Pseudosulfitobacter sp. DSM 107133: one gene and its partner. The protein of the gene in region 1 interacts with the protein of each later gene in a pairwise test. Links are inferred from orthologs where the notes say so. Each region holds a gene or a part of one and is shown on either strand. Other genes may lie near its edges.

What was found.
Region 2: the proteins of gyrB (region 1) and gyrA interact in binary tests that used the Escherichia coli proteins (3 or more experiments, as listed by UniProt). The link is inferred for Pseudosulfitobacter sp. DSM 107133 from one-to-one orthologs.

The regions. Positions count from the first base shown.
Region 1 is NZ_CP085154.1:699-10,318, reverse strand. Bases 3,108-6,165 are described here. They hold gyrB (DNA topoisomerase (ATP-hydrolyzing) subunit B), read right to left. Parts: upstream 5,817-6,165; coding sequence 3,399-5,816; downstream 3,108-3,398. Other genes in these bases: DSM107133_RS00020 (LysE family translocator), read right to left, coding at 5,895-6,165; mprF (bifunctional lysylphosphatidylglycerol flippase/synthetase MprF), read left to right, coding at 3,108-3,371. Outside these bases: DSM107133_RS00040 (DUF1761 domain-containing protein), read left to right, coding at 1-147; DSM107133_RS00035 (DUF2853 family protein), read right to left, coding at 199-540; more of mprF, read left to right, coding at 762-3,107; more of DSM107133_RS00020, read right to left, coding at 6,166-6,515; DNA replication/repair protein RecF, read right to left, coding at 6,512-7,615; dnaN (DNA polymerase III subunit beta), read right to left, coding at 7,668-8,786; chromosomal replication initiator protein DnaA, read right to left, coding at 8,966-9,620. UniProt on the Escherichia coli protein: DNA gyrase negatively supercoils closed circular double-stranded DNA in an ATP-dependent manner to maintain chromosomes in an underwound state.
Region 2 is NZ_CP085154.1:2,130,480-2,142,651, forward strand. The notes cover bases 4,546-7,819. They hold gyrA (DNA gyrase subunit A), read left to right. Parts: upstream 4,546-4,850; coding sequence 4,851-7,619; downstream 7,620-7,819. Other genes in these bases: DSM107133_RS10520 (usg protein), read right to left, coding at 4,546-4,660; DSM107133_RS10530 (hypothetical protein), read right to left, coding at 7,720-7,819. Also shown: pgi (glucose-6-phosphate isomerase), read right to left, coding at 1-611; pgl (6-phosphogluconolactonase), read right to left, coding at 615-1,283; zwf (glucose-6-phosphate dehydrogenase), read right to left, coding at 1,280-2,734; DSM107133_RS10510 (radical SAM protein), read left to right, coding at 2,888-3,847; DSM107133_RS10515 (YbjN domain-containing protein), read left to right, coding at 3,917-4,384; more of DSM107133_RS10520, read right to left, coding at 4,391-4,545; more of DSM107133_RS10530, read right to left, coding at 7,820-8,064; DSM107133_RS10535 (carboxypeptidase M32), read right to left, coding at 8,268-9,743; ctaA (heme A synthase), read right to left, coding at 9,750-10,901; DSM107133_RS10545 (RNA methyltransferase), read right to left, coding at 10,972-11,709; DSM107133_RS10550 (thiamine phosphate synthase), read left to right, coding at 11,831-12,172. UniProt on the Escherichia coli protein: A type II topoisomerase that negatively supercoils closed circular double-stranded (ds) DNA in an ATP-dependent manner to maintain chromosomes in an underwound state.

The DNA of each region.
Region 1 (9,620 bases):
CTGGGTGTGGGACTGTTTTTCATCAGCCCGTGGATCATGATCAACAACGCCTATCCGGGGCGACCGTTCAAGTTGACGCTGATTGACGGCGGCTATGCCACCTTTGGTTGCGCCATCATCGGCGTCGTGTTGACCCTGTTCACCTGAATACAAAAGGCCCGCGTGATGCGGGCCTGAAACAGTCTCTGACAAGGGCAATCAGCCGTAAACGCTGTCTTTGCCAAAATGTTTGGTCAGCATGTAATAGACCACGGCGCGGTATTTGTTGCGCTCGGACTGGCCATAGGTGGCAAGCACGCTGTTGATCGCTTCCATCAGCTGCGGACCATCTGCCAGCCCCAGCTTTTTGATCAGGAAATTCTCTTTGACGGTTTCCAGCTCGGCTGGCTGTGTTGCAGCGACCGTAGAGGCATCGGCGTTGTAAATCGCCGGTCCACAGCCGATGGTGACCTTGGTCAACAGGTCCATATCCGGCGTCATACCGCATTTGTTTTTCAGATCATCCGCGTATTGCGCGATCAGGTCGTCACGTTTGCCCATATTCAATCTCCCACCTTGGACTTGGCCGCAAATTCCGGCCTTGGTGGGAATCCTACGGTCTATCGGTGCCGCTACAAAGGAAAAATTTTTACAATTTTCCCCCAAAGCGGGAGCGTGCCGACATCCCGCAATTACAAACTGCGCATTTAGGACCTGCGAACGGCTGTGTGTCCGGCTATATAGCGTGCAATCGACCCCGGATCAGAAAAGCAGATCGAGATATGAGCCAGGATAACAAAGGCACCGATATGACGGATCGCGAGACGGGCAGCCGCGCGCGCAGGCTGTTGCGCCAGCATGCTCCGCTGATCCTGACCGGCGTGCTGTTCATTGGCGGTGTTTATGCGCTGTATCATTTGCTGGCACCGCTCGACATGCGCGTGGTGCTGGCGCAACTGCGTGCAACACCGCCACATCTGATAGCCGGTGCGCTGGCGGCAACGGCGGTGGGGTATATCGCGCTGATCGGCTATGACTGGTCCGCGTTGCGCTATATCGGGAAAACCGCGCCTGCCAGTTCCATCGCGCTGGGCGGGTTTCTGGGGTATGCGCTGGGCAACACCATCGGGCTCAGCCTCGTGTCGGGTGGTGCCGTGCGCTATCGCATATATTCGGCTTTGGGGTTGGATGCCTATGATGTGGCTGCGATTTCCACCTTTGCGGCGATGTCTTTCGGGATCGGGTCGACACTGATCGGTCTGGGCGCGGTGGCGGTGCATCCCGCAGCGTTGCAGGTGCTGGTGAACATTGCCCCCGAAACGCTGCGGCTGATTGCCATCGGTTTGCTTGTGGTGTCGGTGATCGCGCTGGGCGTCATTTCGCAATGGGGCGGAACGTTCAGCTGGGGGGGGTTCAAGCTATCGGCGCCGCGGGGCAGGGACCTGCTGCGCCAACTGGCGATCACCGGCGTTGATATGGTCATGGCCGCGCTGGTTCTGCACCTGTTGCTGCCCACGGGTGCGCTGCCCTTTGCCAACATGCTGGCGGTCTTTGCCGTGGCGACGATGGTGGGCGTGGCCAGCCATGTGCCCGGCGGAATCGGGGTGTTTGAAAGCGTGGTCATCGCGGCCCTGCCCGCGACGGTTCCGGTGAACGATGCGGTGACCGCACTGTTGTTGTTCCGGCTGATCTATTTCCTGCTGCCCTTTGTTCTGGCGCTGCTGTTGTTGTCACTGACCGAGGTCTGGAGCGCCGCAGGTTCGCGGCTGCCGACCATTCCGGGACTTGCGCCGATGGTGTTGGCGGGCCGGTCGCTGATTCCCATGGCGACGGGGTTTCTGGTGCTGGCCTCGGGATTGTTCATGATGTTTGCGGGACTGATCCCCAACCCCACAGGCCGCGCCGAAGAGCTGGAAACCCTGCTGCCCCTGACCATGGTCGAAGGCGGGCCGCTGGTGTCTTCGATTATCGGGTCGTTGCTGGCGGTGCTGTCTGTGTCGGTGTTTCGCCGCTCCAGGCTGGCCTATTGGGCGGTTCTGGTGGCGTTGCTGGTCGGAGTTGTGGTTGCCGCACTCAAAACGCAGGATCTGGACCGGGTGATGGTTCTTGCGATGATGGCGTTGATCCTGTGGCCCTGCCGACGCGAATTCTACCGGCGTGCACGGCTGACGCAGGGGGTGCTGTCGGTGCGCTGGCTGGTGTTCACCCTGTCTACGCTGACTTCGCTGGGCCTGCTTTGGTATCTGGTTCATACAGACGACGCGGCGCGAGATTTGATGTGGTGGCAGGTTGCAGGCGATGGCCCGGCGGTGGCCGCATGGCGGGCGGCTCTGACCGCCGGTGTGATCCTGAGCGCGGCTTTGCTGTATTCCGGTTTTCGCGTGGCGCGGGTCAAGGCACCGCTGCCCGATGCCGCTGCATTCGAGGCCGCGCAGAGGATCATCAACACCTATGGCACCGGATCGGATGTAATCGCGCTGACCGGGGACAAGATGTTGATGTTTGGCCCCGCACAGCAATCCGTGCTGTCCTACGGGATCAAGGGCGGTTCGTGGATTGTCATGGGGGGACCGGTTGGCGCGCAAGAGGATGTCGAAGACCTGTCATGGGCGTTTCACGATGCGGCCCGCGCTGCCGGCGCGCGACCTGTGTTTTATGAAACTTCGGCCGCCTTTACCGAACAGGCCATCGACATGGGCCTGACCCTGCACAAAATGGGTGAGGAGGCCGTGGTGCCCTTGCCCGATTTCTCGCTGGAAGGCCCCGAACGCAAGAAGCTGCGCGCCAGCTGGAACCGCGCGCAACGCGACGGGCTGAGTGTGGAAATCGTTTCGCCCCCGCACGCGCCCGAACTGATCGCCACGCTGCAAAGCATATCTGACGACTGGATGGCCCAGCATGCCGCGCGCGAAAAACGGTTCTCGGTGGGGCGCTTTGATGAGGCCTGGCTGAACCGCACCCGCATTGCGCTGGTGCGTCTGAACGGCGAGATTTGCGCCTTTGGCAACCTGATGGAAGCCCCCCGCAGCAGCGCCGTTGACATGATGCGCCACCGTGCCGACGCGCCATCTGCCACGATGGAGTTTCTGTTTACCGAGCTGATGCTGCAACTGAAGGCTGAGGGTCGCGAAAGCTTCAGCCTTGGCATGGTGCCCTTTGCCGGCCTGTCCGGGCGACGGGGCGCAACCCTGTGGGCGCGGTTCGGCAGCCTGGTCTACAGCCACGGCGACCGCTTCTATAGCTTCGAGGGTTTGCGCAGGTTCAAATCCAAGTTCGATCCGGTCTGGCAGCCACGCTACTTCTGCTGCCGCTCGGCCCTGCCGCCCGTCGGCCCCCTGACCGACGCTGCCCGCCTGATCGCAGGCTCGGCGCGGGGGATTGTGGGGAAGTAGGGGCCAAATCGGCCCCTACAGGTTCAATCAGAAGTCCAGATTTTCCACATTCAGCGCGTTTTGCTGGATGAATTCGCGGCGCGGTTCGACCACGTCGCCCATCAGCTTGGTGAACAGGTTGTCTGCCTCGGCCATATCCTCGACGCGCACTTGCAGCAGGGTGCGTGCATCGGGGTCCAGCGTGGTTTCCCACAGCTGGTCGGGGTTCATTTCGCCCAGACCTTTGTAGCGTTGCAGCGACAGGCCCTTTTCACCTTCTGTCAGAATGGCATCCAGCAGGTTCATCGGCCCATAGATCATCTGGCTGCGGTCCTTGCGCACCAGCTGTGCGGGCAGGTTGTAGACATCCTGCAAATGCTGGGTGAACGTGCCGGTCTTGCGGGCTTCGCCACCGCGCAGGATGCGGCCATCCAGCGTGCGCACCTCTTCGACGCCGCGCAGAATGCGGGCCAGCCGCACGCCGTGGTCCTGCGTGATGCGCCCCTGCCAGCCTTTTTCGTATTCCAGCGCGATCAGGTTCAGCCGGTCGGCCACCTTGTCGGCCACACCTTGCAGGTCGCGTTCAACCGCGCCCTCGGCAAAGGCACCGGCAATCGCAGCCTGTTCCAGAATGTGACGCGGGTAATGCGTTGGAAAGGCTTCCAGAACGCGGCGCATCTGGCGGGCGTGGTCGACCACACGGGCCAGATCGGCGCCGCTGATTTCCTCGCCGTTGCCCTGTCGCAGCATGGCACCGTCAATGCCCTGATTGATCAGATAGTCTTCCATCGCGGCCTGATCTTTCAGGTACACTTCCGATTTGCCGCGCGACACTTTGTACAGCGGCGGTTGCGCGATATACAGATATCCGCGTTCGATCAGCTCGGGCATCTGGCGATAGAAGAACGTCAGCAACAGGGTACGAATGTGCGCCCCGTCCACGTCCGCATCGGTCATGATGACGATCTTGTGGTAGCGCAGCTTGTCGATGTTGAATTCGTCGCGGCCAATGCCGGTGCCCAGAGCCATCACAAGGTTGCCGATTTCCTGACTGCCCAGCATCCGGTCAAAGCGTGCGCGTTCCACGTTCAGGATTTTACCCTTTAGCGGCAAAATCGCCTGTGTCTGGCGGTCACGGCCTGTCTGGGCCGAACCTCCGGCGCTGTCACCCTCGACCAGGAAAACTTCGGTCTTGGACGGGTCTTTTTCCGAACAATCCTTAAGTTTGCCAGCCAAAAAGTTCACGTCCATCGCGCTTTTGCGCCGTGTCAGGTCACGCGCCTTGCGGGCGGCCTCGCGGGCGACGGCGGCTTCGATGATCTTGCCGACAATCACCTTGGCTTGCAGCGGGTTTTCTTCGAACCATTCGGCCAGTTTTTCGTTCACCAGACCCTCGACAGCGGGGCGCACTTCCGAGCTGACCAGCTTGTCCTTGGTTTGCGAGGAGAATTTCGGATCGGGCACCTTGACCGACAGCACACAGGTCAGACCTTCGCGTGCGTCGTCGCCGGTGAACGACACCTTTTCCTTTTTCGCAATCCCGCTGGACTGCGCATAGTTGTTGATCGTCCGCGTCAGTGCGCCACGAAAGCCCGCCATGTGGGTGCCGCCATCGCGCTGGGGGATGTTGTTGGTAAAGGGCAGGACGTTTTCGTGATAGCTGTCGTTCCACCACATCGCGACCTCGACACCGATGTCGTCGCGTTCGCCGCTGATAAAGATCGGCTCGGCCATGATCGAGGATTTCGACCGGTCGAGATATTTCACGAACTCGCGCACGCCGCCTTCGTAGAACAGTTCCGAGCGCAGGTGCTCTGCGGGCCGTTCGTCGGTCAGAATGATACGGACGCCCGAATTCAGGAACGCCAGTTCGCGCAGCCGCTTTTCCAGTGTGTCAAAATGGTATTCGAGGTTCGAAAAGGTGGTGGTTGATGCCAGGAACCGCACCTCGGTGCCGGTCTTGCCGTCCGAGGGGCCGACAACCTCAAGATGCTTGACCGTGTCGCCGCGCTCGAACCGCGCGATGTGCTCTTTGCCCTCGCGCCAGATGCGCAGCTCCAGCCAGTCGCTCAGCGCGTTTACAACAGAAACGCCCACGCCGTGCAAGCCGCCCGAAACCTTGTAGCTGTTGCTGTCGAATTTGCCGCCCGCGTGCAGCTGGGTCATGATGACCTCGGCGGCGGATACGCCTTCTTCTTCGTGGATGCCGACCGGAATGCCGCGCCCGTTGTCGCTGACCGAAACCGAGGAATCCTCGTGGATCGTGACGCTGACAGCATCGGCATGACCTGCCAGCGCCTCGTCAATGCCGTTGTCCACGACCTCGTAGACCATGTGGTGCAGACCCGACCCGTCGTCGGTGTCACCGATGTACATGCCAGGCCGTTTGCGGACAGCATCCAAGCCTTTGAGAACCTTGATGGAATCCGCGCCATACTCTTGTGGCGCCTGCTCGTTTTCGGACATGCCGTTTCACCCTATATTTTTTGTTATTTTATAGGGTTTTTGTACGGGGATGTCACGCGATCGAGACAAGTTTCTGGGTCACACAAAGGGGAGTACAAGGCCCACGAGAATCAGCAGCACACCGGCCCCGATATTGATCCGCCGCAGCGCCCCCGAAGTCGTGACAAAGCTGCGCACACGTCCCACAAATGCAGCCATCGTCAGGTTGCCAACAAGCGGTATCAAAACCGAAGCGCCGATGATCAGCGCGACGTCGATCCAGGTTATTGCACGCAGATCGAAAAAGCCGGGCAGCACGCCCATATAGAACAACACCGCCTTGGGGTTGCCCAGAATGGCAAGGATTCCGGCCAGAAATCCGGCCATCATGCCGGGGCGGGTCAGGCGGTTGTCTGCGCTGATGGCGGCGCCTGCGTGGCGGATCAGCATCGCGCCCATCACGATGAACACACCGCAGGCCACCCAGCGCAACACCAGCATGAAGGTGTCGAACACGGACAGGATCCACGCAATCCCCAGCACCGCGACCAGCGGCCAGACGATGTCGCCAATCGCCACGCCCAGTGCCAGCGGCCAGGCCGCGCGAAAGCCGCCCGACAAACCGCGCGCCATCAACGCCAGCCAGACCGGCCCCGGCGTCAGGAACAGGATCAGCAAAGCGCCGCAATACAGCAACAGATCAGACCAGTTCAGCGTCATGTCACGGCCTCTACTTTTGAAGCGCCCTCTGCCTCGGTCACATGCAAATACTGCGCCCGTGCGCCCAATGCGTCGAACAGGTTGCGGTCGGTGCCTGTCATCCAGGCCTGTGCGCCCAGGGCAACAATTTCGTCGTACAGCGCCGCGCGCCTGTCCGCGTCCAGATGGGCCGCAACCTCGTCCAGCAGCAACAGCGGCGGCGCGCCAAAGCTTTGGGCCAGCGCCCGTGCATTGGCAAGGATCAGCGACACCAACAGCGCCTTTTGCTCTCCGGTGGAACAGTCGCGGGCGGGCACATCCTTGGCCGCATAGGTGCCGATCAGATCGGCGCGGTGCGGCCCGATCAGCGTGCGCCCTGCAGCCAGATCGCGTTTGCGCCCCTCGGCCAGCGCCGTGCGCAGATCATCCTCGGAGGGGGGCAGGGGCGCATCCGCATGTACCAGCTCAAGGTCGGCGGTGGGAAAGGCCGTCTGCGCATCCTGCTGGGCGCTGTGCAGCTGGGCCAGCGTGGTCAGCCGGTTGGCATGGATCGCCGCCCCAGCCTGCGCCATCTGTGCCTCAAGCGCGCCGTACCACGCCGGATCACGCACCATGTCTTTCAACAGCCGGTTGCGTTCGCGCATCGCCTTTTCATAGGCCAGTGACAGATCGGCATGGCCGGGTTCGAAACTCAGCGTCATCCGGTCCAGGAACCGCCGACGCCCTTCCGCGCCCTCGATCCACAGCCGGTCCATCGCGGGGATCAGCCACAGCACCCGTGCCACCCGTCCCAGCGCCACTTGCGCGGCTGCCTTACCGTCAATCCGCACCTGACGCGCGCCGCCGGCCTCGGAGACGATGTCGATCTCGTGCACCTGCCGCAGCGAGGTCAGCACGCCGCTGATCTTCCACCCCAGCGCCTCGGGCCTGCGGGTCATGTCCTCGGCGCTGGACCGGCGCAAACCGCGACCGGGCGAAAACAGCGACACCGCCTCAAGAATGTTGGTCTTGCCCGCGCCATTGGGGCCAAACAGCGCCACGGGGCGCGGATCCACAGCGATCCGCGCCATCCGGTGCGATCTGAAATGCGAAATCGTCAATGCAGAAAGGGACAGCTTCACAACTGTCCCTTTCTTTTGGCCTTAAATATCCCCGCCGGAGGCAAGAAAACTCTTAAACGCGCATCGGCATGACGACGTAGACCGCCGACATGTCATTGCCTTCACGCATCAAGGTCGGATCGCCCGACGAGTTGAACATGAACACGGCGTTTTCGCGGTCCACCTGACTGGCAATCTCCAGCAGGTATTTGGCGTTGAACCCGATTTCCAGCCGCTCGTCATTGTACGACACGGCCAGTTCTTCTTCGGCGGCACCGCTGTCGGGCGCGTTGACCGAAAGGATCAGCCGGTCTTCGTCCAGTTGCAGCTTGACCGCGCGCGAACGCTCGGACGACACGGTCGCCACACGGTCCACGGCGCGGGCAAAGTCGCTGGCGTCCACTTCCAGTTTGCGGGTATTGCCCTGTGGAATAACGCGGGTGTAGTCGGGGAAGGTCCCGTCGATCACCTTGGATGTCAGTGTGATCTCCGGCGTGGCAAAGCGCACCTTGGTTTCCGAGACCGAAACGGCAATTTTCATCTCGTCATCGTCCAGCAGCTTGCGCAGTTCGCCCACGGTCTTGCGGGGCACGATCACGCCCGGCATCTCGTCGGCCCCTGCGGGCAGGTCGGTGTCGATCCGTGCCAGGCGGTGACCGTCTGTGGCCACACAGCGCAGCACTTTGCCGTCTTCGCCGGTGGCGACGTGCATGTAGACACCGTTCAGGTAATACCGCGTCTCTTCGGTCGAAATGGCGAATTTGGATTTGTCGAACAGACGGCGCAGCTTGGCCGCGTCAATCGAGAAATTCGACGCATACTCAGACGAGGCCATGACCGGGAAGTCTTCCTTGGGCAGGGTCGCCAGCGAAAAGTTCGACCGGCCCGCTTCAACCGTCAGGCGGCCTGCGGCGGCATCGGCGGTCAGGGTGACCAGCGCGCCATCGGGCAGTTTGCGCACGATTTCATGCAAGGTGGTGGCCGACACGGTGGTGGCGCCAGCGCGCTCGACTTGTGCGGGGGCCTTGTCCACGACTTCGATATCCAGATCGGTGGCGCGGAACATCACGTCAGCGCCTTCGGCCTCGATCAGCACATTGGCAAGGATCGGAATGGTGTTGCGGCGTTCGACAACCGACTGGGCCTGGCTCACGGCTTTGAGCAACGCGGCCCGTTCAATACTGATTTTCATCTGTCCCTCTCCAATCGGACCACCGGGAGGGGCAAACTACCCTATACCGGCGTATTCTCAACCTTTTTGTTTGTTGTCGACCGGATTGACAGAAGGGTCAAGCGCGGCAGGTGAATTGCGCGCCCTACAAACGCAAACGGCACCCGAAAAGGGTGCCGTGTGGTACAGGTGACGCAGGTTTACGCTTCGAGCGCGCGGCGCAGCAGTTCCAGATCCTCGGCGATCTGACCATCCTGCACTTTCAGCTCTTCGATGCGGCGCACGCCGTGCATGACGGTGGTGTGGTCGCGCCCCCCGAACCGGCGCCCGATCTCGGGCAGCGACCGGCTGGTCAGATGTTTGGACAGGTACATGGCCACCTGACGCGGACGCGCATAGCTGCGCAGGCGTTTGGGGCCGATCATGTCCGACAGGCGGATGTTGTAATGCTCGGACACGCGGCGCTGGATCTCTTCGATGGTGATCTTGCGTTCGGACGCACGCAGCACGTCGGCCAGACAGTCCTGCGTCAGGTCCATGTCGATCTCGCGGCCCACGAGCGAGGCAAAGGCGAACAGACGGGTCAGCGCCCCTTCAAGCACACGCACGTTGGTCGAAATGCGGTGGGCCAGGAATTCCAGCACGCCGGGGGCGATGGACAGGTCGGGGTAGTTCTTGCTTTGCTGTTCGACCTTGCTTTGCAGGATGCCCAGCCGCAGTTCGTAATCTGTGGGGTGCAAATCGACGACCAGGCCACATTGCAGGCGCGATTTCACACGATCCTCAAGATCCTTGATCTCGCCGGGGGCACGGTCTGCCGAAATGATGATCTGGCGATTCTGGTCGACCAGCGCG
Region 2 (12,172 bases), 2.1 Mb from region 1 along the record:
CGCGCGGTGCGGGCGTTGGTCATGGTTTCAATGGTGGTAAATGTTTTTGACGCGACAATCACCAGCGTCGTCTTTGCATCCAAACCGCCCAGCGTGTCGGCAATATGCGCACCATCCACGTTGGACACAAAATGAACCTGCGGCCCGTCATAATAGGGGGACAAGGCCCGTGCAGCCATGGCAGGCCCAAGGTCCGAACCGCCGATGCCGATATTCACCACATCCGTGATACCCGAGGCACGTACAGCATCCGCATAGGCCCGCATCCGCGCCAGCGTGTCCAGAACGCCGGGCATCACATCAGCGCCATCCACCATGACAGCGCCGCCATCAAGATTGCGCAACGCCGTGTGCAGCACTGCCCGCCCCTCGGTTTCGTTGATCGCCGCCCCCGCAAACATCGCGTCGCGTTTTGCCTGCCAGCCTGCGGCTTCGGCCAGCGCCAGCAGGGCATCACGGCTTTCATCATCCAGATTGGTCTTGGAGTAGTCCAGACGCATGTCACCCGTCTGTACGCTGAAATCCTCAGCGCGGTTCGGGTTGGTTTCAAACAGGTCAAGCATATGCCGCCCGGCCACGGCTGCGGCTTTGGCCTTCAAATCAGTCCACATGGTTCATTCTGCCCAATGTACGGTCAATTCATCCAGAACAGCCGCAATCGGGGCGTTCCGGGGGGTGAGATCGGCTGCGCGTTCAAGAGCGGCACGTTTTTCGGCACCAAAAATCACCAGATGTTTGGACATTGCCCCATCCAGCACATGCGCCGACAGGCTGATGCGCGGCTCCTGACCCTCGGCGTAGATCGGCAGCGCCACAGGGGCATCTGCGGCCAAAGCAGCCTCAAGCCCCTCGGCCCCTGGAAACAGCGATGCGGTGTGCATGTCTGCACCCATCCCCAACAGCAACACCGAAATCGGCAAATGTGCATCCAGATCCTCGCTGACCAGCACAGCGCCGGCGTCGACATCCAGACCGTCGCGATACAGCGGTTTGAACGTCGCGGCCACCGCACGGTCGACCAGCAGCCGACGCCGCAACAGCGCCCCGTTCGAGCGGTCCGAAGTTTCGTCAACCCAGCGTTCATCGGTCAGGGTGACATCGACCCGGTCCCAATCCAGCCGCGCCGCCGACAGCACGTCGAAAATCGGGCCCGGAGTTGTCCCCCCCGGCACCACCAAAGTGGCGCGATCATGGGTCAACAAGATGTTTTCCAAAGCGCCCGCCATCTTTCTGGCCACTTCCATCGCCAGCAAATCACGGTCAAGATACTCTTGTAAGATCATGGCTTTACCTCGCGCCAGACGCGGGTGTCGCGGGCCAGCATCTGCACCGCATCACCGGGGCCTGCACTGCCGCTTTCATAGGGCTTGGGCACTTCGCCGCGCGCCTCCCATCCTGCGATGATCGGGTCGGTCCAAGCCCATGCCGCCTCGACCTCGTCGCCGCGCATGAACAGGGTCTGGTTGCCACGGATCACATCCATGATCAGCCGTTCGTAGGCGTCAGGCGTCTCTTCGGCGTCCTCGCCAAGCGCTTCGGCAAAGGTCATGTCCAAGGGCACATCAACCAGCCGCATCCCGCCCGGTCCCGGCTCTTTGATGGTTACATTCAGCGTGATGCCTTCGTTGGGTTGCAGCCGGATCGACAGGGTGTTGCGGTGGTCCTGCTTTTCGCCAAAGATTGAATGGTTCAGCTCTTTGAACACCACCGAAATCTCGCTGGAACGCGCCACCAGACGTTTGCCGGTGCGCAGATAGAACGGCGTGCCCGCCCACCGCCAGTTTGAAATACCGACCTTCATTGCCACATAGCTTTCGGTGCGCGAACGCGGGTCTTCCACAGCTTCGCGATAGCTGGGGCCCTCCTCGCTGGCTTCGTATTGGCCGCGCACCACATGGTGCGGTGCAACCGGATCAAGCGCCCGGATCACTTTCAGCTTTTCGTCCCGCACCGCGTCGGGGTCGAACTTGCTGGGCGGTTCCATGGCGATCAGACACAAAAGCTGCATCAGGTGGTTCTGCACCATGTCGCGCATCGCACCCGAACGGTCATAATAATCGCCCCTGCCCCCGACTCCGACGGTTTCCGCCACGGTGATCTGGATGTGATCGACGTATTGGGAGTTCCACAGCGGTTCGAACAGCATATTGCCAAAGCGCACCGCCATCAGGTTTTGCACGGTCTCCTTGCCCAGATAGTGGTCGATACGGTAAATCTGGCTTTCGTCGAAATGCGCGGCCAGCGAGGCGTTCAGCGCCTTGGCCGTGGCCAGATCACGGCCAAAGGGTTTTTCGACCACAATCCGCGTCTGGTCATTGGTCAGCTTCCAATGATGCAGGCGCGACGCCAGATCGCCGAACAGACCGGGTGCAACCGAAAAGTAAAAGGCCCGCACCACGTCGCGCCCGTCCATCAGCTTGACCATCTCGGCCCAGCCATCGTCCCCCTTGGCATCGACCGTGACATATTCCAGCCGCGTCTGGAACGCCTCAAGCGTGCCGTTCTCGCAGGACTTGCCACCACCAAATTCACGAATCGCTTCGGCAACAAAGGCGCGATATTCTTCCCGCGTCATCTCGGACCGTGCGGCCCCGATAACGCGCGCATCATCGGGCATTTGCCCCGAACAGAAGCGCCGGAACAAGCCCGGCAGGATTTTACGACGGGCCAGATCACCCGTGCCCCCGAAGATGACCAGATCAAAAGGATCGACCGGAATAACGCGCGAAACCATGCTGTAGGCCCTTGTTTCATGATATGTTAGCGCAAACATGCCCTAAACCCGCCCCGATCACAATAGTGTCAGGCCAAGTGCTTCGGCTATTCACGCCTTTTCGGTTACCCTACCACAAAAGAAACAGAGGCAAAGACCAGAGGGTGCGCCGGAATGAAAGACATTGCAGATGCTCAATCACAGGGCAACGCGGGCAAATTTCAAGACCCACAGCGCACAGCCAAGGGCGAGGAACGCGCAACCGTCGCGCTGACCCACCCCGAAACGCTGTGGTTCAACACCGGCACCCTGTGCAACATCGAATGCGTGAACTGCTATATCGAAAGCAGCCCGACCAATGATGCATTGGTCTATATCACGGCTGATGACGTGCGCGATTACCTGGACCAGCTGGCCGACCGCAATTGGGGTGTGCACGAGATTGCCTTTACCGGCGGCGAACCGTTCATGAACCCCCAGATGATCGACATGGCGCAGGCCGCGCTGGAACGCGGCTATGATGTGTTGATATTGACCAACGCGATGCGTCCGATGATGCGCAAACGGATGCAGGACGGATTGGTACAGCTGAATGCGCGCTTTCCCGGCAAGCTGACCCTGCGCATTTCCGTCGATCACCACCGCGCCAGCCTGCATGACGCCGAACGCGGCGCGGGCAGTTTTGCCAATACGCTGAAAGGCATGGAATGGTTGCGCGACAACGGCTTTCGCATGGCGGTTGCCGGGCGCTCGATCTTTGAAGAGGACGAAACCCAATCGCGCGCCGGATATGCCGCTTTCTTTGCCAGACACGACTTTGACATTGACGCATACAACCCTGGAATGACTGTGCTTTTTCCTGAAATGGACGAACGGGTTGACGTCCCCGAAATTACCACGGCCTGCTGGGGCATTCTGAACAAGTCCCCCGATGCGGTCATGTGTTCCTCATCGCGCATGGTGGTCAAACGCAAGGGCGCTGACAGCCCTGCGGTGCTGGCCTGTACCCTGCTGCCCTATAGCCCTGCATTCGAACTGGGCACCACTTTGCAACAGGCCGAAGGCCCCGTCGCGCTGAACCACCCGCACTGCGCGAAATTCTGTGTGCTGGGCGGCGCAAGCTGCTCTGCGTGACGGGTTTCTTCATTTGACATAGACAGTTACGCTGGCGAGACTGGGGCCCTGATCAAAAGGAAACCGGATATGAAATCATATATTGCCAGCGCCGCAACCGCTCTTGTTCTGGCCTCGGCGCAAGTGTCATCGGCCCAGTCCGTCAGCGCGTCGAACCCTGAAACGTTGACAAAATTGCTGGGCGAGTCCGGCTATCCCACTGAAATCGTCACTGACAGCTACGGTGATCCGCAGATCAAGACCGAGATGGAAGGCACCAAGGTCGATATCAATTTTTACGGCTGCGACGACGGACGCAATTGCCGCGATATCCAGTTCCGGGCCAGCTTTCAAACCTCAGGCAACGTATCTATGCGCACTCTGCACGACTGGAACCGCGACTTCTATCTCGGCAAAGCCTATGAAAACAATGAGGGCCTTGCCGTGATCGAACATGCCGTCGCTGGTGTTGACGGCATGTCGCGCTATACGTTCGAACGCATTCTGTCGCGCTGGAACAATGCGGTGGACAGCTTCAAGGAACACATCGGATTCTGATCCGGTTCAATGAATTCGGAATTCACCGACCTGGTTGCGCCATTCCCCCGGCGCAATCAGCTTGCGATGGGTAAAACGCACCGAATGTAGCGGCCCCTCGATCTCGCGCTGCCAGAATTCGACAAATTCGAACAGCCGCGGATGGTCGGGGGCGGTGTCGTAGTCCTGCCATGTATAGCTGTTCAGCACATGGGCATAATCGGGCATGTGATAGAAGAATTCAGCCGTGGTCAGCCCGTATCCCTTCAGCATCATTTCCGTTTCCGAGACCTGCATTTTGCGCACCTTTCATGCTGCTTTTCTTTCATCCTGCCACAGCCAGATTAATTTTCAATAAAAACAATGTGTTGGCACTCTACCCGCTGTGCTGCCAATGTCACAGAGACGCCTGCCATTGCACCTCATATACCGCTTCTGATAGGGTTGCTCACAACATATAGACACTCAGAAAAAGACGGGCAGCCAAGTGAACGACACGCCAGAAACACCTGAGAACAATGATGAAATGCCGCCAGAGCGTCCCGTTTTCTCCGGGCCCTCGGTCACCATCGAACACGAGATGCGCACATCCTATCTGGATTATGCCATGTCGGTCATCGTCAGCCGCGCAATCCCCGATCTGCGCGACGGGCTGAAACCGGTTCACCGCCGCATCATCTATTCGATGTACGAAAAAGGCATCACGCACGACAAGACCTATCGCAAGTCCGCCAAATCGGTGGGCGACGTCATGGGTTCGTATCACCCGCACGGCGACAGCGCGATTTATGACGCGCTGGTGCGCATGGCGCAGGATTTCTCGATGTCGCTGCCCTTGATCGACGGTCAGGGTAACTTTGGCTCGATGGACGGCGACAGTGCTGCGGCGATGCGCTACACAGAATCCCGCCTGGACAAGGTCGCGTCCTACATGACCAGCGATCTGGACAAGGAAACCGTAAACTTTATCGACAACTACGACGGTAAAGAACGCGAACCCACGGTCCTGCCCGCCCGTTTTCCCAACATGCTGGTGAATGGCGCCGGTGGTATCGCCGTCGGCATGGCCACCAACATTCCGCCGCACAATCTGGGCGAGGTGATCGACGCCTGTCAGGCGCTGATTGAAAACCCCGATCTGACCTCGGAAGAGCTGATCGACTATATCCCCGGCCCCGATTTCCCGACGGGCGGCATCATGCTGGGCCGTTCGGGCGCGCGCAAAGCCTATCTTGAGGGGCGTGGCAGCGTCATCATGCGCGCCAAGACCCGTGTCGAAGAAATCCGCAAGGACCGCTTTGCCATCATCATCGACGAGATTTGCTATCAGGTGAACAAGTCGACGATGATCGAAAAAATCGCCGAACAAGTGCGCGAGAAAAAGATCGATGGCATCGCCCATGTTCAGGATGAATCCGACCGCAACGGTGTGCGCGTGGTGATCGAGCTCAAGCGTGATGCAACCGCCGAAGTGGTGATGAACCAGCTGTTCCGCTTCACTCCGATGCAAACCTATTTCGGCTGCAACATGCTGGCCCTGAACGGTGGCCGCCCCGAACAGCTGACCCTGCGCAAATTCCTGACGTACTTCATTGATTTCCGCGAAGACGTGGTGGCCCGCCGCACGGCCTTCCTGCTGCGCAAGGCCCGCGAACGCAGCCACATCCTGTGTGGTCTGGCGGTTGCGGTCACCAACATCGACGAAGTCGTGGCAACGATCCGGTCGTCGGCCGACGCCGCCGAGGCGCGTGAAAAGCTGATGACGCGGCGGTGGCCTGCGGAATCGATCCTGCCCTATATCGCGCTGATCGACGATCCGACCCACACCGCCAACGACGACGGCACCTATAACCTCTCCGAAGCGCAGGCGCGCGCGATCCTGGAACTGCGCTTGCAGCGTCTGACCCAGATCGGCGTCAAGGAAGTCACCGACGAGTTGGAAGAGCTGGCCCGCAAGATCAAGGAATACCTTGAAATCCTGAGCAGCCGCGAAAAGATCATGCGCATCATCTCGGACGAGCTGGCCGAGGTCAAAGACCAGTTCGCCGTGCCCCGCCGCACCGAGATTGTGGACTGGTCCGGCGACATGGACGACGAAGATCTGATCGCCCGCGAGGACATGGTCGTGACCGTCACCTCGGGCGGCTATATCAAACGCACGCCGCTTGCCGATTTCCGCAGCCAGAAACGCGGTGGCAAAGGTGTGTCGGGGATGCAAACCAAGGAAGAGGATGTCATCACCACCCTCTTTGTGGCCAACACCCATACGCAGCTGCTGTTCTTCACCACCGATGGCATGTCCTACAAGCTCAAGACATGGCGCCTGCCTCAGGGGGGCCGCACCTCCAAGGGCAAGGCAATCGTCAACATCCTGCCGATCCCGGCCGGAGTCTCGGTTGCGGCGATCATGCCGGTGGACCGTGACGAGGCCGACTGGGACGACTTGCAGGTGGTCTTTGCCACCTCGGCCGGCACCGTGCGCCGCAACAAGCTGTCGGATTTCACCAACGTCATGCGCAACGGCAAGATCGCGATGAAGTTCGAGGGCGAGCATGAAGGCACCACGCTGATCAATGCGCGGATTGCGTCGAACGACGACGATGTCATGCTGATCAGCAACTCGGGCCGCGCCATCCGCTTCCCTGCAACAGACGTGCGGGTGTTCAACTCACGCGCTTCGGTCGGGGTGCGCGGGATCAAACTGGGTGCCAAGGAATCCGTGGTGTCCATGTCGATCATCCGCCACTTTGATGCCACATCCGAAGAACGCACCGCCTATCTGAAGATGCGTCGCGCCATGGCCGGTCTGGCGGATGAGGATAGCGACGAGGAAGAAGCCCCCGCCGATCCGAACTTCTCGAACGAACGTTATGTCGAGATGTCGGCGGCTGAAAACCTGATCCTGACCATCACCGCGAACGGCGCAGGCAAGCTGAGCTCCAGCCACGACTACCCCGTGCGTGGACGTGGTGGCCTGGGTGTTACAGCGATGGACAAGGCGATGCGCGGCGGCGAGATCGTGGCCTCGTTCCCGGTCGAGATGGATGACCAGATCATGCTGGCCACATCCAAAGGCCAGTCGATCCGCGTGCCGGTCGAAGGCATCAGCTTCCGCTCGCGCAGTGCAGGCGGTGTGCGGGTGTTCAACACAGGCAAGAACGAAGAAGTTGTCAGCGTTGCCTGGATTGCCGATCAGGGTGATGACGCAACTGCGGCTATCGAAGATGCAGGTGAAACGCCGGACAGCGACAGCTGATCCGGCGTCGGCCACACCAGTCAAAACGCAAAATGGCGGCTCTTTACAGAGCCGCCATTTTCTATTTCGGGCCGCGCTTCCGCGCGGAAATACTTATGACTTAGTCCGAAGCCGAAGTCGAAGTTGTTGTCGAGTCGTTGCCGCCACCCGCAGCCAGAGCGATCAGAACCAATGCGCCAGCACCGGCAGCAACTGGGCCAAGATCCCCAGCCGACAGAACCGCACCATCGTCGTCGTCACGGATGCACAGACGTTTCACAACGCCATCATCCACAAAGGTGTCTGCTTTGCACATGTAATTAACACCGTTCGAACCCAGCACGTAGACGGGGTATTCGGGGTTACCTGTTGCGCCATCGACTTCAACCTGACGCACTACGCCTTGCGCCATCGCCGAGCCCGCCATCAGTGCGCTCAATGCGACTGCTGAAATGAACTTCTTCATATGAACCTCCATTTGATTCGTTAATTCTCTCTTACTAGACTAACACACAGAAGATTGCATCTGTTCCATAGCCAAAACTGCGCAGGTCGGACCCTGCGGCCTTACCTTTGCCGAATTTGATAGATTTGCGTGCAATTTGCAATGCGAAAAGGCTTTTGACAAACATCATGCAGTGCAAATCAAACGCAACTGAAACCAAAATACTACAGGTTATAGATGCCTGAAAATTTTTCCTTGAGATAGGCTATCAGCGGCAGCTCTGTCGGCTCGATTCCGCTTGCCATTGTGATGGTCACACGCGGATCGTACAACCCACCATTGACCTGCACATTGTCACGCAGCCAGTCAGTGGCAGGTGCGGTGTTGCCCTGCGCCAGATGGTCATCCAGATCCGGCACAGCGGTGCGCAGCGTCTGGTGCAGGCAGCCCGCATAGACATTGCCCAGCGAATAGGTCGGGAAGTATCCAAACAGGCCCACCGACCAGTGCACATCCTGCAACACACCGTTGCTGGCCTTGTCGACAGCATAGCCAAAGTCGGCCTTGAACCGGTCGTTCCATGCGGCTTCCAGATCGGCAACCGCCAGATCACCCGACATCAGCGCGCGTTCCAGATCAAAGCGCAACAGAACATGAAGGTTGTATTGCACTTCGTCGGCCTCGGTGCGGATATATCCGTTGTTGACGCTGTTCACACAGGCATAAAACGCATCTTCGTCGGCAATGCCAAAATCGCCAAAGGTGTCCTTCATCTGCCCGAACAACCAGCCGGTAAAGGCGCGGCTGCGGCCGATCTGGTTCTCGTAAATGCGGCTTTGGCTTTCGTGCACGCCCATCGACACGCCCTGCCCCAGCGGTGTCAGCAGATAGGCCTGGTCGATGTTCTGCTCATAGGTGGCGTGGCCGACCTCGTGGATGGTCGAATAAAAGCAATTGAACGGGTCGGTCGGGTTGGTGCGCGTAGTAATGCGCACATCGTTGCCGCTGCCCGAGCTGAACGGATGCACCGCCTTGTCGACGCGGCCCCGCTGCATGTCATAACCAAAGGTGCGCGCCAGCTGGCGGCTCAGCTTCATCTGCGCCGCTTCGTCAAATGTGCCGGTCAGGCTGGCAGGTTTTTCCGCCTCCAGCACGGCGGCACGCAGCTCTGCCAGAACCGGTCGCATGGCCGAAAACATCGCCTCAAGCTCGGCTCCGGTGGTGCCGGGTTCATAGTCTTGCAGCATCGCGTCATACAGATCGCCGCCAGCAGCAAGCGCCGCGCCCTCTTCGCGCTTCAGCGCCACAACTTCGTCTAGCACCGGCGCAAAGGCGGCAAAATCATCCTCGGCGCGCGCTTCGGCCCACTTGCCTTGGGCAACCGACGTCAGCCGCGCCAGTTTGCTGGCCAATGCAGCGGGCACCTTGGTCGCGCGGGCATGGCTACGCCGGATATGGCGCATCTGCGCCTGTCCCACCGCGTCCAGCGTGCTGTCGTCGATCCCGTCCAGCCAGTCGCCCACCTGCGGCGCGGTACGGCGCGCGTGCAGCACGGATTCCATCGCCGCCATTTCCTCGCCGCGCTGGTCTGCGGCACCGCGTGGCATCATGGTTTCCTGATCCCACCCCAGACGCCCCGCCACCTGGGCCAAAGCCTGTGTATCACGGTCGTAAGCCATCAGCGCGTCATAGAGGGTCATATAAGATCAGCCTTCACGAATTGAGGATTGGATAGGGTAAGCAGTGAGGAACCGCGCCCGCAGGATCAAGACCCACAGGACCACGGCCAGACATTGATGCAGGATCGCCACCTGCCACGGCGCGCCATACAGCACGGTGGTGATGCCAAGGGCGATCTGCAAAGCCAGCGCGGCAAAGACAGCGTTGAACGCAAACCGCGTGCGCCGGTGCGCGCTGCGCCGTCCGCGCAGCCAGACCACAACGCCAAAGACCGCCAGCAGATAGCCGGTGATACGGTGAATGAACTGCACCAGTCCGGGGCTTTCAAAGATGTTGCGCCACATCGGCTCGACCGGAAACGCATTGGGCGGGAACCATTGCCCGCCCATCATCGGCCAGTCGGTATAGCTGCGGCCTGCGTCAATGCCCGCGACCAGCGCGCCGATCAGGATTTGCAGGAACGCGAAATGCAGCAATCCGGTGGACAGGCCGAACAGCCTGGCCTCTTTGCTGCGGCGCGTTTGCATCAGGTCGCGTTCGGTGCGGCCCAACTGTAATATGTACCACGTCAGCACGCCCAGGATAATGAACGCCAGCCCCAGATGGGTGGCCAGCCGGTAGCTGGCAACACTGGTCGCGCCCTCGCCTTGCGTTACACCGCTGGACACCATCCACCAGCCAATCGCGCCCTGCGCGCCGCCCAGCAGCCCCACCAGCCACAGACGTTTGCTCCAGCCCACCGGCACCTGACGGCGCACGGCAAAATAGGCAAAGCCCAAGGCCCAGACCAGCCCGATCACACGGCCCAGCTGGCGATGGCCCCATTCCCACCAGTAAATCGCTTTGAAATCAGCCAGATCCATCCACTGGTTCATGATGCGGAACTGGTCAATGGCCTGATATTTGGCAAATTCCTCTTCCCAATGAGCCTGCGTCAGCGGCGGCATCGCGCCGGTGAAGGGTTTCCACTCGGTGATCGACAATCCGCTGTCGGTCAGCCGCGTCAGCCCGCCCACGGCGATCATCACAAAGACCAGCGCAAACAGCACCATCAGCCAGATGCGGATGCCCCGCCGCGCGCCGCGCCGTCCACGGTCGATCACACCAGTGGCCGGTGCGGTTTTGGCCGCCGCCTCGGGGCTTGCGACCTCTTCGAAAATGCTACGTTTGCCGCTCATTGTCTGGTCCTCGTCTTTGACGCGCAACCTAGGGCCGCGCCGCGCGATGGTCCAGAACCATCATGCCCCATCAGGGCCGCTTTTGCGCCCATCGGACCATCTGCCGCATCACCCCATGCAACATCTGCACATCGGCGCGGGTCAGCGGCATCCGGCTCCACATGTTGCGCAGGTTGGTGCGCATGCTGGCCGACTTGTGTTCGGGAAAGAAAAAGCCCGCCTCGTCCAGCGCATCCTCGTAGTGCACGGCCAGATGCTCGACCTCGACGCCCTGCGCCCAGTCGGTGCCCGCCATCTCGTCGCTGCGGTGCACAACCTCGCCGCTGGCGCGCATCCACTCGTATCCCACCAGCAACACGCATTGCGCCAGATTGAGCGAGGCGAATTTCGGGTTCACCGGCACCGATATGATCGCATTGGCCCGCGCGATGTCCTCGTTCTCCAGCCCTGCGCGTTCCGGGCCGAACATCACGGCGACCTTCTGGCCCTGTGAAATCCGGTCAGCGGCATCACGCATCGCCGCTTCGGGCGACAGCACCGGCTTGGTCAAATCGCGCGCCCGCGCGGTGGTGGCATAGACATAGGTGCAGTCGGCCAAAGCATCCGGCAGATCCGGCGACAGCTGCGCCTCGTCCAGCAACCGCCCCGCCCCCGAGGCCAACGCCACAGCCGATTGGTTCGGCCAGCCATCGCGGGGTGCGACGATGCGCATCCGGTCCAGACCAAAGTTCCACATCGCCCGCGCGGCGGACCCGATGTTTTCGCCCATCTGCGGGCGCACCAGCACAAAGAAAGGAATATCGCTCATGCCGCCCCCATACACAGCCCCGCGCCGGTGGAAAAGCCCCCCGACACATGCACGCGCGTGTTTCCTTTCCCCGCACGATCCGCTATCTGCGCTGCCAGTGACGACAAAGGATCAGACGATCATGGCCGAGACCGAGCAGCAGCCGCAACTTTACCTTATCAGCCCGCCCGAGCTGGAACTGTCGCAGTTTCCCGACACGCTGGCGCGGGTTCTGGACGCCCATGCCATCGCCTGTGTGCGGCTGGCGCTGGACACCAAAGACGAAGACCGCCTGTCCCGCGCCGCCGATGCGCTGCGTGCGGTGACCGATGCGCGCGATGTGGCACTGGTGATCACCGACAACGTGCCGCTGGCCGAACGGCTGGGACTGGACGGGGTGCACCTGACGATCCCCGGATCGGTGCGAGATGCGCGCAAGGTGCTGGGCCCCGATGCCATCGTCGGCGCCTTCTGCGGCGGATCG